3 regions of the Enterovibrio makurazakiensis genome follow, and region 1 is predicted to be linked to each of the others. Evidence: predicted binding sites of a transcription regulator. Region 1 holds the regulator's gene; each other region holds the start of a gene.

Region 1 (5,410 bases):
CGAACCATTTCGCCCTAACAACACCGTTTCGCCCGATGCGTTTTGAGCCATAAATCCAGTGATCACGATGCGGCGCTGGGTGTGTTGCACCAATTGTTCTTTCAACAAAGGCCATGAACTGGCGCGATCGACTTCCGGCTGAACCGAACGTTCTGCACGCAAGAAACTGCGTGAATCGAGCTTCACAGCGGGCATGTCTTGCTGCGTCAATAACGCTGACAACAAACGTGCAGACCACACTTCACCAAAACCTTGCGCCCAAGATCGCAGAGCAACACCCAGTGCGCTCTCGTCGACCTGCGCCATACTGCTGAAATCTTCATACAGAGCGTCAACCAGGGATTGTTTGGCTTCGCCTTCAATCAGATTTTCAATCAAATCTTGCTGATACTTACGCAAGCTTTGTAGGGTTTCGTGGGCCAAGCGTCCATCTTTATCCAACAATCCTAGCCATTCGATAAGGCGATTGGTGGTTTTACCGGCGGCTGAAACGACAATAATGTCTGTCGCACCACTATATTGCGCCAGAATTCTCGCCACTCGGCGAAAACACTCTGGGTCGGCAAGGCTGCTACCACCAAATTTATGCAACTGGCGGGACGGCGACTGCTGAGGGGATACGACTTCAACCGCGCTCATTACTGATTCTCTCTCACTTTATCGAATGCTTGTTTCAGGTCGGCGACCAAATCCGTATGATCCTCCAGACCGATAGATAAACGCAAGAGGGTTGCAGCAATACCTGCTTCCGCTTGCGCCTCGTCAGACATGGCGCGATGCGTCATCGAGCCTGGATGTGTGACTAAGCTTTCTACGCCACCAAGGGATTCTGCCAATGAAAAGAGTTCGAGTGCATTCAAGAACTGCTTCAACTCGTTATCACCCCCTTCGAGCTCAAAGCTCAACATGCCGCCGAAGCCTTTTTGCTGCTTCTTGGCTATGTCATGGCCTGGGTGCTCTGGCAATGCCGGATGGTAAATAACACGGACCAACGGCTCAGTTTGCAAGAAGGCTAGGACTTCTGCGCTATTCTCTTCGTGCTGACGCATCCTCGCGCTCAACGTTCGTAACCCACGTAAGGTCATATAGCTATCAAACGCGTTACCGGTTGCGCCGATACAGTTACCCCACCACTTCAACTCATCCGCCAATGCTTGCTCTTTAGCAACCACCACACCCCCGACTGTATCAGAGTGACCGTTGATGAATTTCGTGGTCGAGTGCACCACAAAGTCAGCGCCAAGATTCAGCGGCTTTTGCAATACAGGAGATAAGAACGTGTTATCGACCCCAACCCACGCCCCCACAGCCTGTGCTTGCTGGCTAATCGCTTCGATGTCGACAACGCGCAATAACGGGTTTGATGGGGTTTCAATCCACACCAACTTAGGATTCTTTGCCAACGCTGATGCCAATGCGGCTTCATCAGACTGATCAACAAACTCAATCTTAAATGCGCCTTTGCGCGCACGGGAATCAAACAAACGGTATGTGCCGCCATAGCAATCATGCGGGGCAACAATAAGATCATCGGGACCAACTAAAGAAAGCAGCAGATTGATGGCAGACATGCCACAGTTCGTCACTACCGCACCCGCGCCGTTTTCAAGCTCAGCAAGCGCCGTCTCTAAAAGGTTACGCGTTGGGTTACCACCACGCGCATAGTCATACGTCGGCACTTCGCCGAACTCAGGGAATTCGTAGTTGGTAGAAAGGTAAATAGGAGGAACCACAGCATTGTGCTGAGAATCGGTAGTGATGCCAGTGCGTACGGCAATCGTGGCTGACTTCTTGTCGCTCATGGTGTCTTTCCCTGTCAAAATGCGATCATAATACGAGCAGATAGGCTCAACCTTAACCACTCACAATCAAGACGTCAATACTTCTGGACGTCTATATGTCTTTACATGTAGCGGTTAATATCGCTAAAATTCGAAATTCATCCAACCTGGGCATCATGCTTCCGGTGTTGACAGCGATTTATCAATGAAACTGCTTAGAAGGTGCACGATGGCAGAGTGGAATGGCGAATATATTAACCCTTACGCCGAGCACGGTAAAAAGAAAGAACAAGTAAAGAAGATCACCGTCTCTATCCCACTGAAAGTGCTTAAAATCCTGACAGATGAGCGTACGCGTCGACAGGTCAATAATTTACGTCATGCCACCAACAGTGAACTGTTGTGCGAAGCGTTTTTGCATGCCTACACAGGCCAACCGCTACCAACAGATGACGACATTCGCAAAGACAAAGCGGATAGCGTGCCTGCCGAAGTGAAGCGCATCATGAAAGAATTAGGTATCGAGTTTAACGACGAAGAATATTGATTTCATCGTCGCAATGACAAAGTTATGACAAAAAAACCAGCCGATTGGCTGGTTTTTTTTCGTCGAAAGAAAAACAGTACTATTTTCCTTCAAAGTACGACAGAAGAGTGAAACGTCTCCGAGGCCGTTACTCGTCTTTCGTGCCGATATTTTTCTTCCGTACTTTTACTTATCAGCCATCTATTACTTATCGGCCATATAGTTTTCTGGCATTTCAATACGCGCAACGCCTGACTCAACCGCAGCAACCGCAACGGCTTTCGCAACGCGTGGCAATAGGCGAGGGTCCATAGGCTTAGGAATGATGTAATCAATACCAAAGCTCAATGCATCAACGCGGGCAGCCTTCAATACATCAGCGGGTACGGGCTCTTTTGCCAGTGAACGAATTGCTTCAACCGCCGCTAACTTCATTTCATCATTGATGCGGCTTGCACGTACGTCTAGTGCACCACGGAAGATGAACGGGAAGCAAAGTACGTTATTCACTTGATTCGGGTAATCTGAACGACCCGTACCCATGATCAAATCATCACGCACTTGGTGTGCCAGCTCAGGTTTGATTTCTGGATCTGGGTTTGAACACGCAAACACGATCGGCTTTTCAGCCATCAGCTTCAAGGCCTCTGGTGGCAGCAAGTCTGGGCCAGAAACACCCAAGAAAATGTCTGCACCTTCGATCACATCTTCCAATGTGCGTTTGTCCGTGTTGTTGGCAAACAGTTGCTTGTATTCGTTGATGTCATCACGGCGCGTGTGAATCACACCTTTGCGGTCAAGCATGTAAATCTTTTCACGCTGCGCACCACATTTGATCAGCAGTTCCATACACGCAACTGCCGCAGCGCCCGCACCTAAACATACGACAACAGCGTCTTCGATGTTTTTGCCTTGCAGCTCCAACGCATTCAGCATACCTGCTGCCGTGACGATCGCCGTACCATGTTGGTCATCGTGGAAAACCGGCACGTTACAGCGCTCAATCAACTGCTTTTCAATTTCAAAGCAATCGGGAGCTTTGATGTCTTCAAGGTTGATACCACCAAAGGTGTCGGAGATATTAGCAACTGTGTCGACAAACTCTTCGATGGTGCGGTGTTTGACTTCGATATCAATCGAATCTAAACCGGCAAAACGTTTGAACAGAAGGGCTTTACCTTCCATGACAGGTTTAGAGGCTAGCGGGCCTAGGTTACCCAAACCCAGAATAGCGGTGCCGTTTGAAATAACCGCAACCATATTGCCTTTCGCAGTATATTTATAAACGTTGTCAGCATCTTGTGCGATTTCACGAACAGGCTCTGCCACACCTGGGCTGTACGCCAACGCTAAATCTTCCACGGTATCAGCAGGCTTGGTCACTTCTACCGAGATTTTACCAGGCACAGGATAGGCGTGATAATCCAGCGCCTGTTGGCGTTTGTCTTCAGACATGTTGTTATTTCCTGATTTTATTCATCGTTATTGGTTAAAAACCTTGTCACGTTAACGATCTCGCAAGCGATAAGATCAATCCGTAACAAGTTAAGGGTGAGAACATCCTTACCCTAAATATAATCATAAAATGTTAACGCAGTGAGAATGTGAGAACCACCCCAATCCGCGGTTATTCTTCATTAGTATCTTTACTGATTTATGTGACAGGTCGTATATGCCGATTCAGGCATAAAAAAAGGGAGGTGCTTTCGCACCTCCCTTTTTTTCGAAATCTGCAATATTACTTGCTAGACAACGCACCGAAACGCTTGTTGAAGCGATCAACACGGCCGCCAGTGTCAACAACACGTTGCTTACCAGTGTAGAATGGGTGGCATTTGTCACACACATCTAGGTTAATGTCTTTAGCCATAGTTGTGTTGAATTCAAAAGTGTTGCCGCAAGAACATTTTGCTGTTACTGCTTTGTACTCTGGATGGATACCAGCTTTCATAGGGATAACCTCTAATATAAGGCCGTGTCGCTCTCCCGAGCCTATCGGGCACCACACGTCGTTGACAAAAATTTGTAGGCGCGAAATTCTAATCAAGGAGACCTGTGATAGCAACTTTTTTGTTCAATTCATTTGCTGGTAGCAGGCTAGCCCTTTGGTGGCGCGACTCAAAAGAAAACGTATTTTAGGCTTTGCACACTTGTTTACCCGCATGTTTACCATAGGTACACTGTCGCGATAACTTGGCTTAACCACCTAGACGCTAGGACCTCATGATCCCAACCATCGCTCAAGTGGCATTACCCGTCCCGCTTCATAAGACCTTTGATTATCTGATTGGCAGTGACATGCCTGTGGTCGGTGGACGAGTGCGCGTGCCGTTTGGCAAGCAATTCAAAATCGGTATCGTGACGGCACTGACTGACCAATCTGATTTCCCGCTCACACAACTCAAACCCATTAATGCTGTGCTCGATGATGCGCCACTTTGGCCTTCTTCTTTATATAAGGTATTAAACTGGGCGAGTCGCTACTATCAATACCCATTAGGTGACGCATTAGCCACGGTGATGCCGGGAAGCCTAAGAAAAGGGAAACCTGCGCATCGCGAGCGCGAGCGCGTTTGGCAACTAACAGAAGCGGGAAAAGATCAGCCCATCACCGCATTGACCCGCGCACCTAAGCAGGCTCGGATCCTGACGATGCTGCGCAGCGGCGCAATGGCGCATAGCGATTTACTAGAAAGTGACCTAAGCGCCACCGTCATTAAAGGTGCGGAAGAAAAAGGCTGGATTGAAATCGTACAGAATGTGCGCCCCAAGCCTTGGACGACTGACTACCGCATCGTCGAAGACAAGCCAACCTTGAATCACGAACAAGCGATGACAGTGGCAACGATCAACGCTAGCCAAGAGTTTGGGTGTTACTTGATTGAGGGCGTCACGGGATCTGGCAAAACCGAAGTGTACCTCAACGCCTTAGAGCCGGTATTGGCTCGCGGTCAACAAGCCCTGATTTTAGTTCCTGAAATCGGGTTAACACCACAAACCATCAACCGATTCAAACGTCGCTTTAATGTGCCCGTTGAAGTGATGCACTCAGCGCTTAATGACACTGAGCGACTCAATGCATGGCTGGCAGCCCGAGACAATG
Region 2 (5,410 bases), on a different contig from region 1:
AGAAAGCTATCACCCATAACGTTTGCTTGTAATGGGTGAATGGGGATTAAGTTAATTTGTCGCTTCAAGCCAAGGGCGCTTGTATTTCTCTTGTACCTTCTCACCACAATTCTCAAACGTTTGACTACAATCTCTGCCATTGTTCTTGGCGTGGTACAGGGCAAGATCTGCCTTTTCTAGCAATTGGTTCATGGTATCTTCCGTCGATACGCTCGTGCTAATCCCCACCGAGGTTGTCACGTGAATTGGCTTAGAAGTACCTTGAACTGGAATGTTTAAGTTCCTAATTCTGCTCATTATCCTATCGGCCACCAGTTGCGCATTTTCTGCCGTACACTGAGGCAGAAAGAGGATGAACTCTTCACCACCAAAACGTCCAAAAATATCAGATTTCCGTAACGTTTCTTGCACTGATTTGGTGAAAGCTTGCAGTACGAGATCGCCAGCAAAGTGACCATATCTGTCGTTGATCCGTTTGAATTTATCGAGATCCATGATTAAGACGGAATAAGGACGTGCTCTGGTTCGTGTGTTTTCAATGTCTCGTTGTGCGAGGGTGAGTAGCATTCGGCGATTGTAGACACCGGTTAGTGGGTCTAATGTCGCATGGCGATAGAGGCGAAGCATCATGTGCAACTTGGATGTTTGTCCCCAAATCACCAATAAACCGACAACAGTTTGTAGCCAGTAAATGGCTATTGTATCAAGTGATAACAATGCGCCGTTATGGTAGTCGACAAACAATTGTGTGAGGGCTGTAACCAAAATGAGTGATGATGATTCCCTGATGGACAATGGGAAAACGGTTAACATGATGACATGCAGAAAGGGCAGTAGCGTATAGCAGAAACTAAATGAATTAACGGTATGAGGGTAACCTAAGGTGTGATTCGCCAGAAGGTAGAAAACGTTGAAACTCATTACCAAACTCACTAAGGCAATTCGGCAATCATGAAGCGAATTTCGCACGCTGACAGCGCGAGCAATTGAAAGCAAAGCAACGGCGAGACCTACCCTTAAGAGAACTAACGAGAAATTATCCTGGGGCATAACAAGACGATCGACAGGAATCCATGCGAGGGTCAATACCGCCCACACATAACTCAGCGCGATGATACGACTGCGTAGATACGTCGCTCGCGTCGTATTGAAGCTACTCGCATGGCTACTCGCGCTCCAAAGCTCACGAAGAGAGAGTTTATAATTTCGGTAGGTTAACTCCATGTTTCCTTAGCCTAAAATTATTGGATAGTGCCTATCAGTACGTCGTAAATTAACCGACAGATCGTCTAATATTTTTGAACCGTGTTCACAATATTCATTTCTATATTAAAACAGTTACATATCAATGCGAGCTAAAGCAAAATAATCATCAATATCTGTGAGGTTATCTACGTTGTTTTGTGAATGAATCCTAAATTTGCATTCCAGTGGAGGTTCATGAAGGTGATGTTTAGAAACCTGCATATTCCCGTAATTTGGGTATAATCGGGCGCACGTTTTCATTGGGTAAGAAAGAATGTACGAATTGTTGAGTTCGGTGGTGATGTCTGGGGCCTTGGGCGCCCAGTGTGTTTTGACGTTAGTGTTACTTAAAGGGGATATCTGCCCCGGTCAACGTGGTCGTCTCCACAAAGCTTTTTGGTTTATCGTTGCAGCGTGGGCGGCGGTGATTCCCTTCTCGCCATTCTCGGTATTGCCGTTTATCGCGCTTGGTATTTTCTCGTTGCGCTCAAAATCAGGAAAAACGCGATTATCAGGTCCTATTCCAATACTGCATCTCGCCAATGGCTTTGGTGTTTTGGCGGTGTTGGTGTCTGCTTGGCAGCAGGGTAGTGCAGCAGGTTTGCTAATGCTTTCTCAAGTGCTGTTGGTTGGCGCAATTACAGCGCATTGTTTACTGGTTCGTGCTCGTTCTCGTTTACAGGCTTTTCACCGCATTTTGCCTGTCGTCGGCATTGTCGCCTCCATGTTCATGGCAGTGATTATTGCGGTGACAAGCGCTTCAATGCCTGAGTCCGAAGCTAACACATTGATTACTTCGGTGTTTTCTAGCTTGGGCTTGGTAGTGTGTGGCGTGATAATTTGGGCACTCCATTTACTGCGTCAAACTCCCCCCCAGCTAGCCCAACTCTGTTGTGCGCTTATCGTTATTGCGAGCGCCTCTGGCTTGGCAATGTCTGCGATGGTCTAAGTCCTTAACAGCCAAACTCACTCTGTTATTCATCATTGTTCTGCGAGTTTCAGTTTTCTGTTTCAATGGTAGGAAAAGGCACATGAAGTGCCTTTTTTGATCCTGTTGTTTATAGCAGATGATCTAACTGGACTAAAATAGACATGTGGTTACTTGGGTATAATGGCAGACAGAGAGCAGTGTTTATGGAAATTCATAATCTCGATCATCTTGATGGTGCGATCATGTATGGCATCGTGAATGAAAAGCTGCGTTTGGAGTGCAGCAGTCTTGACGACTTGCTAGTGCAATTTGAATTGGACCAACAAGCATTCCAGCACAAACTGGACGAAATGGGATGCTACTATGATCCCGTTGTGAACCAGTTAAGGCAAAAATAGCCGTTTGAATTTTCTGCTTTGACAACCATGAGCCGTTTTCTCGGCTCAGACTTTCTTGATCCCATCCAAATGCGTATGGCATTGATTTCGTGCTGTGGCGAAAAATGCCTGAAGGTAAGGACGGTCACTTTCTTGATGCCTGACTGCTGCATATAGTCGTCGCCATAGTCCTTTTCCTAACGGCTTATCAACCACTAATCCTTGTCGTGAAAATTCACTGATTGCCCAATTCGGCAAAGCCGCCACACCAAGACCCGCCGTCACCATTTGAATTAGCATCAGTGTGTTGTCTGCAGATTTAAAGTTTGCCGGCTCGACGCCCGCGGGATGGAGAAAGTGTTTGATGACATCCATTCGCTGACGCTGAACGGGGTAGGTAAGAAGCGTTTCATTCGCCAAATCCTCGGCTTCAATAACACTTTTCGATGCCAGTGGATGCGTATCCGAGAGCACCAATCGCATTTCAAAATCAAACAGCGGCTCATAGTGGATTTCGCTGCGAGGGCTAATGTCTGACGAAATAACGAGATCCAATTCCCCACTAGCCAAGGCAGGTAAGGGTTCAAATCCAAATCCTGAAGAGAAGTCCAATGTCACCAAGGGCCAGCTCATTCTGTATTCTTTCAATGCTGGCATTAACCATTGAAAGCAGGAATGGCATTCGATCGCCATATGCAATCGACCTTGCGCGTCTTCCTTCAACGCTGCGAGTTCCGTTTCAGCTCTAGCAAGGCGAGGAAGCATGTCATCCGCCAGTGCCAGCAACACTTGGCCTTCTGCAGTAAAACGAACAGGACGTGTTTTTCGAAGAAACAATGGAGCGCCTATGCGTTGCTCTAGATCTTTGAGCTGATGTGACAAGGCAGATTGTGTCAAACAAAGCTGTGTGGCTGTCGCTGTCAATGAGCCTGTATCGCGTAATACAGAGAGCGTTCGCAAGTGCTTAACTTCTAACATGAATTATTCTCAACATCCGTTTGAGTAATTTGAGTTTGTTTTATGCACTCTAATGAATCAAGGTGGACATGTAAACATCTGGACGGCTAAAAAGGAGAAGATAATGTCCACTACACATATTCTTGGTTACCCGCGCATCGGCAACAAACGTGAATTGAAATTTGCATTGGAGAGTTACTGGCACGGGAAAAGTGACCAACAAGCCCTTCGCGATGTTGCTGCTACTATTCGCCACAACAACTGGCAGTCACAAGCCGATGCTGGGCTTTCTTATGTCACGGTTGGCGACTTTGCTTGGTATGACCATGTTCTTCAAACCAGCCTGACCTTGGGTCATATTCCTGAGCGTCATCGTAACGGTCATCCAGATCTCGACACCTTATTCCGGATTGCTCGTGGTAAAGCACCGACAGGTTGCAGCTGTGCAGCGTCAGACATGACAAAGTGGTTCAATACAAACTATCACTACATCGTGCCAGAGTTTACTAAAGACGATGAATTTTCTTTGAGCTGGAATCAGTTATTTGAAGAGGTGTCAGAAGCTCAGAAGTCGGGTTACAAGGTGAAGCCTGTGGTTTTGGGACCTGTTTCTTACTTGTATCTCGGTAAAGAGAAAGAAGACGGTTTCAACCGCCTAGATTTACTTCCACGTTTATTATCCGTTTATCAGCAAATTTTCACCAAGCTAAAATCACAAGGCGTTGAATGGGTGCAAATTGATGAGCCTATTCTTGCGCTTGATTTGCCCGAAGAGTGGAGAAAAGCCTACAAGCTCGCGTACCAAGTCATTAGTGGCGACGTAAAACTGCTTCTTACTACCTACTTTGAATCTGTTGAGCAACAGCTTGATGTGATTAGCGCACTAAAAGTAGACGGCCTGCATGTTGATTTGAGTGTTGCGCCACAACAGTTGGATGCCGTGATCGATGCAGTTCCCTCCAACTGGGTGGTTTCACTCGGTGTCGTAAATGGCCGTAACGTGTGGAAAGCCAACCTGAACAAATGGCTGCAAGCACTCCAGCCTGCCGCGGAAAAGCTGGGCGATCGCCTTTGGGTATCAAGCAGTTGCTCTCTTTTACACTCGCCGATTGATTTGAACTTAGAAACTAGCCTCGACGAAGAAGTGTATTCTTGGTTGGCCTTTGCTAAGCAAAAGCTGAATGAAGTAGCGTTATTGGCAAAAGCACTTGATGGAAATGAATCTGCCATTGCAGCTTGTGAAGTGTATAGCGAAGCCATTGAAGCGCGCGCATTCAGTGAGCGAGTCAACAAGCGAGATGTACAAGCGAAAGTGAACGGCATTACTGCTGCGTTAGGTGAGCGAGAACTACCGTATGAAGCGCGCGCAAAAGCGCAAAAAACGGCGCTGTCGTTACCTCTTTTCCCAACCACGACCATTGGTTCATTCCCGCAGACGGCCGAAATTCGTCAGCAGCGCCGTGATGTTAAGTCGGGTGTTCTGTCTGCCACAGATTACACGGCTGCAATGCAAGGCCATATTAAAGATGCCATTGAGCGCCAAGAGAGGCTCGGCCTTGATGTGCTGGTTCATGGCGAACCAGAGCGCAATGACATGGTGGAATATTTCGCTGAAAACCTTGATGGGTTTGCTGCCACCCGATTCGGTTGGGTACAAAGCTACGGGTCGCGCTGTGTGAAACCTGCTGTCATCGTGGGTGATATTTCTCGCCCTGCACCGATCACTGTGGATTGGACGTCCTATGCACAAAGCCTGTCAGACAAGCCGGTGAAAGGTATGCTGACGGGGCCGGTGACGATTTTGGGTTGGACTTTCCCTCGTGAAGATCTGTCTCGCCAAGCCATTGCAGAACAAATTGCGCTGGCGTTGCGTGATGAAGTGGCTGATCTACAAGAAGCA
Region 3 (5,410 bases), on a different contig from region 1:
AGACTTTCTTGCTGAACACACGGATCTTGATATTTTGGCGACATCGTCAACGGCAGGAACGTATTTGGCGGCGACAAAGGATAAGCGTAACGTGTTTGTCACGGGTCATCCAGAGTACGATCCACTGACCTTACATAATGAATATGTACGAGACGTGGGGGAAGGAATGGAGCCACCTATTCCTGTGAATTATTACCCTGATGACGATCCATCAAAAGACCCGTATGTGAGCTGGCGCAGCCATGGCTACATGTTGTTTTCCAATTGGTTGAACTACTGTGTTTACCAGCAAACACCATTCGACCTGGATCACTTCTCAGAAGACGCATTCACCAAAGACGAAGACGCGTAAATTACCAATCCAACGATCCAAAAAAAGCCTGCTTAAAGCAGGCTTTTTCGTGTCTATTTTGGAGCTTGAAGAGAACGGTTATTCCACCTTCTTCTCTACGGCATGTTCATTTTGTGTTGGCACGCGCGGCTTAATTGCCATGTCCCTTTCGGCCACTTTCGCTTTCTCAATCATTTTCGTTATCGTCGAGCCCTGCACGAGAATTGAGAACACGACCACGGCGTAAGTCATGACAAGAATGATCTCTCGTACATCGATATCTTTCTCCGGCAAGACCATATAGCCTGCGGGTACCGCCATTGCCATCGCAATGGCCAAGCCACCACGCAGCCCCCCCCAAGTAAGAATTCGCACGGCGAACGGGTTGTAATCGCGATAGCGGTTAAAACCAACATAGCAAAGGCGAACACTCAAATAACGCGCGAGAAGCACCAAAGGCACAGCGAAAGCCATGATGATCCAATCTTCTTTGTGGAAGCTAAAGGTCAACATACTCAGGCCAATTAATAAGAACAACACCCCATTTAGGAACTCATCAACCAGCTCCCAGAAATGATCGAGGTGGTCTTCGCTTTCCTTGGAGAAACCAATATAGCGTGTCCAGTTTCCAATCATGATACCGGCAACCACCATGGCCAATGGACCAGATACGCCAATCAAGCCTGCGAATACATAACCAGCAGTTGGAATACCGAGGGTTAGCAGTAACTCCATAGAATGGTCGTCGGTGTTTGAAATAAGATAATGGAACAAGAGCCCAAGTAAGAATCCGTAAACAATGCCGCCAATCGCTTCATGCAAGAAGAGTTCAACAACACCCAATGCCGTTGGTGTTTCTGTACCGAAGGCGATCGTAAATAAGGTGATGAAGATGACCAAACCAAATCCGTCATTGAATAATGATTCACCTTCAATCTGAGTCGATATACGTTTTGGCGCGTCTAGTTTTTTAACGATGGCAAGAACAGCGATGGGGTCTGTTGGTGAAATCAAGGAGCCAAAAAGAAGGCAGTAGATAAAATCAAACTGAATCCCGATGAGCTGGAAGAACAACCAGGCAGCACCGCCGATAAAGAAGGTGGAGACCAAGGTTGCCCCTAGGGCAAGAACCGTGATTTCCCATTTCTGATCTTTTAAGTTTGGGAGTTTGACTCCGAGACCACCTGCGAACAGAAGAAATCCAAGCACACCTTTTAGCAAAAAGTCATCAAAGTGCACTTCGTTGAGAGTCTCTGCGGCCAAGTCTTTTAAATCAAACCAGTTGTTCTGGCCTGAAATCACGATACCGAGAGAGAGAATCAGTGCGCCAGCAGTGATTGCAATGGTTGTTTGCATTTGACCAATTTTGCTATTGATAAATGCAATAGCCATGGCAGCGGCTGCGAGAAAGCACAGTGTTGTATAGACGGTCATAGGTGACCTCATGTTAGCGAAAAAAGGAGAACCCAAAAATTTGTAACGAAATATAGATCTATGCGAGCAAGAAAACTACAACAAATCCGAGTGTTTTCAGGGATCGGCTGAGAGTGAGAAGCGAATAGACGTCTAGATTTCCAATTAAGCTATGTTACTATGCAATTAGCGAGCAATTTAAGAAGGAATTTGTGGCTGTGAGTAGTAAGGACATACTAAAAAAACTGTTGGCTGAGCGCATTCTCATTATTGATGGCGGTATGGGCACCATGATCCAGGACTACAAACTGGATGAGTCTGATTACCGTGGTGAGCGTTTTTCTGATTGGCATTCTGATCTAAAGGGTAACAATGACCTTTTAGTCCTGACGCAGCCAGCGCTCATTAAACAAATTCATGCTGAGTACCTGGAAGCGGGTGCAGACATTCTTGAGACCAACACCTTTAATGCCACCACGATTGCCATGGCCGACTACGACATGGAATCGCTTAGTTCGGAAATCAATCTAGAAGCGGCAAAGCTTGCCCGCGAAGTTGCTGATGAATGGACGGCAAAAAATCCCGATAAACCGCGTTTTGTTGCTGGCGTACTTGGTCCAACGAACCGCACCTGCTCTATTTCCCCTGATGTGAATGATCCGGGCTATCGAAACGTTACATTTGATCAATTGGTTGAAGCCTACTCTGAATCCACGCGTGCGTTGATTGCTGGCGGTGCAGACATCATCTTGGTCGAAACTATTTTTGATACCTTGAACGCCAAAGCGTGTACCTTTGCTGTCGAGACGGTATTTGACGAAGACGGTATTGAACTGCCTGTTATGATTTCAGGCACGATCACCGATGCATCCGGTCGTACCCTGTCTGGTCAAACGACCGAAGCTTTTTATAACTCCCTACGACACGTTAAACCTATTTCCTTTGGCCTTAACTGTGCGTTGGGTCCTGATGAATTGCGTCAATACGTTGAAGAACTGTCACGTATTTCTGAGTGTTCTGTGTCTGCTCACCCCAATGCGGGTTTACCAAATGCATTCGGTGAATACGACCTCAGCCCTGAAGACATGGCTGAACACATCGCGGAGTGGGCACAAAGTGGTTTCTTAAACCTGGTGGGGGGCTGTTGTGGTACGACACCTGAACACATTCGAAAAATGGCGGAAGCTACTCGTAATGTGAAACCGAGAACGCTTCCGGATTTGCCAAAGTACTGTCGCTTGTCTGGCCTTGAGCCATTGACGATTGCGCCCGACACCTTATTCATTAATGTGGGTGAACGTACTAACGTGACGGGTTCGGCCCGCTTCAAGCGCCTCATTAAAGAAGAGCTTTATGATGAAGCATTAGAAGTCGCGCGTCAGCAGGTCGAGGCGGGTGCACAGATCATCGATATCAACATGGATGAAGGCATGTTGGATGCGGAAGCAGCCATGGTGCGTTTCCTCAACTTGTGTGCGACAGAGCCTGAGATCTCGAAAGTTCCCATCATGGTCGATTCATCAAAATGGGAAATCTTAGAAGCTGGGTTGAAATGTGTGCAGGGCAAGCCCATCGTTAACTCGATTTCGATGAAAGAAGGAGTCGAGAAATTCATTGAGCAAGCCAAGTTAATTCGTCGCTATGGCGCAGCGGTTATCGTGATGGCGTTTGATGAAGTGGGTCAGGCGGATACCCGTGAGCGTAAAACCGAAATCTGTACCGAAGCCTATAACATCTTAGTCAATGAGGTGGGCTTCCCACCAGAAGACATCATCTTCGACCCGAACATTTTTGCAGTGGCGACGGGCATTGAAGAGCACAACAACTACGCGGTCGACTTTATTGAGGCGGTCGGTGATATCAAACGCACCCTACCACATGCGATGGTTTCGGGCGGCGTGTCGAATGTGTCATTCTCATTTCGTGGTAACAACCCTGTTCGTGAAGCGATTCACGCTGTTTTCCTTTATTACTGTTTTAAAAACGGCATGGACATGGGGATCGTCAACGCAGGTCAGCTTGCGATTTATGACGATCTTCCTGATGAACTTCGTGAGGCAGTGGAAGACGTTGTATTGAATCGACGCGATGATGGTACAGAGCGTCTTCTTGATATTGCAGACAAATACCGCGGGACGGGTGAGGTTAAAGAGGATCGCACGGCGCAAGAGTGGCGCGGTTGGGACGTTGAGAAGCGTTTATCGCATGCCTTGGTGAAAGGGATCACCGAATTTATCGTTGAAGATACGGAAGAAGCCCGCGCGAAAGCAAGTAAGCCCCTTGAAGTGATTGAAGGCCCATTGATGGCAGGCATGAACGTGGTGGGTGATTTATTCGGTGAAGGTAAGATGTTCTTGCCGCAGGTGGTGAAATCCGCACGCGTGATGAAACAGGCGGTTGCCTACCTCGAACCTTATATCAATGCTGAAAAACAAGCAGGGCAAACTAACGGTAAGATTCTCTTAGCCACAGTGAAAGGCGATGTGCATGACATTGGTAAGAATATCGTGGGCGTGGTGTTGCAGTGTAATAACTACGAAATCATTGATCTTGGCGTCATGGTGTCTTGTGACAAAATCTTGCAGGTTGCCAAAGAAGAGAATGTCGACATTATTGGCTTGAGTGGCCTGATCACTCCATCGCTTGACGAAATGGTGCACGTTGCCAAAGAGATGGAACGCCGTGGTTTTGATTTACCACTGCTGATTGGTGGAGCCACCACCTCAAAAGCGCACACGGCAGTTAAGATTGAAGAAAACTACCACGCGCCTGTGGTGTATGTGTCTAATGCATCCCGCGCAGTGGGTGTTTGTTCGGCGCTGTTGTCAGACGAACATCGTCCTGCATTTGTCGAGCGTACAAAGGCTGAGTATGTGACCGTACGTGAACAACATGCGCGTAAGAAGCCGCGTACGCCACCTGTCACTCTTGAAGAAGCACGTGCAAATAAAGTGCCGATTGATTGGGATGCTTACATGCCACCCGTGCCTAATAAGCCCGGAGTGCATGTGTTTACTGATTTCCCAGTCTCGAAAATTCGCAAATATATCGACTGGACACCATTTTTCATGACCTGGTCGCTTAGCGGAAAGTACCCAACAATTTTGCGCCATGAAGTGGTGGGTGAAGAAGCGCAGCGTCTGTTTGATGATGCCAATGCAATATTGGATGACATAGAACGCACAGGCATGATCAAAGCCAATGGCGTGTGTGGCTTGTTCCCAGCCAATAGCGTGGATGACGATGTTGAGGTTTACACCGATGAATATCGTACTGAGGTTTTCACCGTGTTGAATGGCTTGCGTCAGCAAACGAAAAAGCCAAAAGGTCCTAACTACTGCTTGTCGGATTACATTGCGCCGAAAGAGAGTGGTAAGGCTGACTGGATTGGCGCATTTGCCGTAACAGGTGGTATTGGCGAATACGACATCGCAGAGCAGTTCAAAGCGAAAGGCGACGATTACAACGCCATTATGGTTCAAGCGGTTGCTGACCGTTTGGCGGAAGCATTTGCTGAGTACATGCATGAAGCCGTGCGTAAAGAAATTTGGGGCTATGCACCTGATGAAGCATTGGCAAACGAAGATCTGATCCGTGAAAAGTATCAAGGTATTCGTCCTGCACCGGGTTATCCTGCATGCCCTGAGCATACAGAGAAAGGCAAGA

The links. Region 1 encodes MetJ, which represses methionine synthesis genes. Its sites were predicted from a motif close to TTAGACNTNTANANGTCTAA; they were not measured.
Region 2: the regulator MetJ is predicted to act here: its motif matches at 3,602-3,621, upstream of metE (5-methyltetrahydropteroyltriglutamate--homocysteine S-methyltransferase).
Region 3: the regulator MetJ is predicted to act here: its motif matches at 1,890-1,909, upstream of metH (methionine synthase).

What each region holds. Positions count from the first base shown of each region.
Region 1 covers NZ_JAKJSE010000019.1:57,164-62,573, reverse strand. Annotated here, with positions in the region: gene L4D06_RS15135 (bifunctional aspartate kinase/homoserine dehydrogenase II) at 1-639, opposite strand, end outside; gene L4D06_RS15130 (O-succinylhomoserine (thiol)-lyase) at 639-1,802, opposite strand; gene metJ (met regulon transcriptional regulator MetJ) at 2,011-2,328, shown strand; gene L4D06_RS15120 (malic enzyme-like NAD(P)-binding protein) at 2,512-3,762, opposite strand; gene rpmE (50S ribosomal protein L31) at 4,046-4,258, opposite strand; gene priA (primosomal protein N') at 4,531-5,410, shown strand, end outside.
Region 2 covers NZ_JAKJSE010000005.1:296,499-301,908, reverse strand. Annotated here, with positions in the region: gene L4D06_RS03535 (MFS transporter) at 1-32, shown strand, start outside; gene L4D06_RS03530 (GGDEF domain-containing protein) at 52-1,224, opposite strand; gene L4D06_RS03525 (hypothetical protein) at 1,520-2,194, shown strand; gene L4D06_RS03520 (DUF4250 domain-containing protein) at 2,380-2,574, shown strand; gene metR (HTH-type transcriptional regulator MetR) at 2,620-3,531, opposite strand; gene metE (5-methyltetrahydropteroyltriglutamate--homocysteine S-methyltransferase) at 3,635-5,410, shown strand, end outside.
Region 3 covers NZ_JAKJSE010000006.1:1,290-6,699, forward strand. Annotated here, with positions in the region: gene metA (homoserine O-succinyltransferase MetA) at 1-352, shown strand, start outside; gene L4D06_RS03600 (cation:proton antiporter) at 431-1,765, opposite strand; gene metH (methionine synthase) at 1,957-5,410, shown strand, end outside.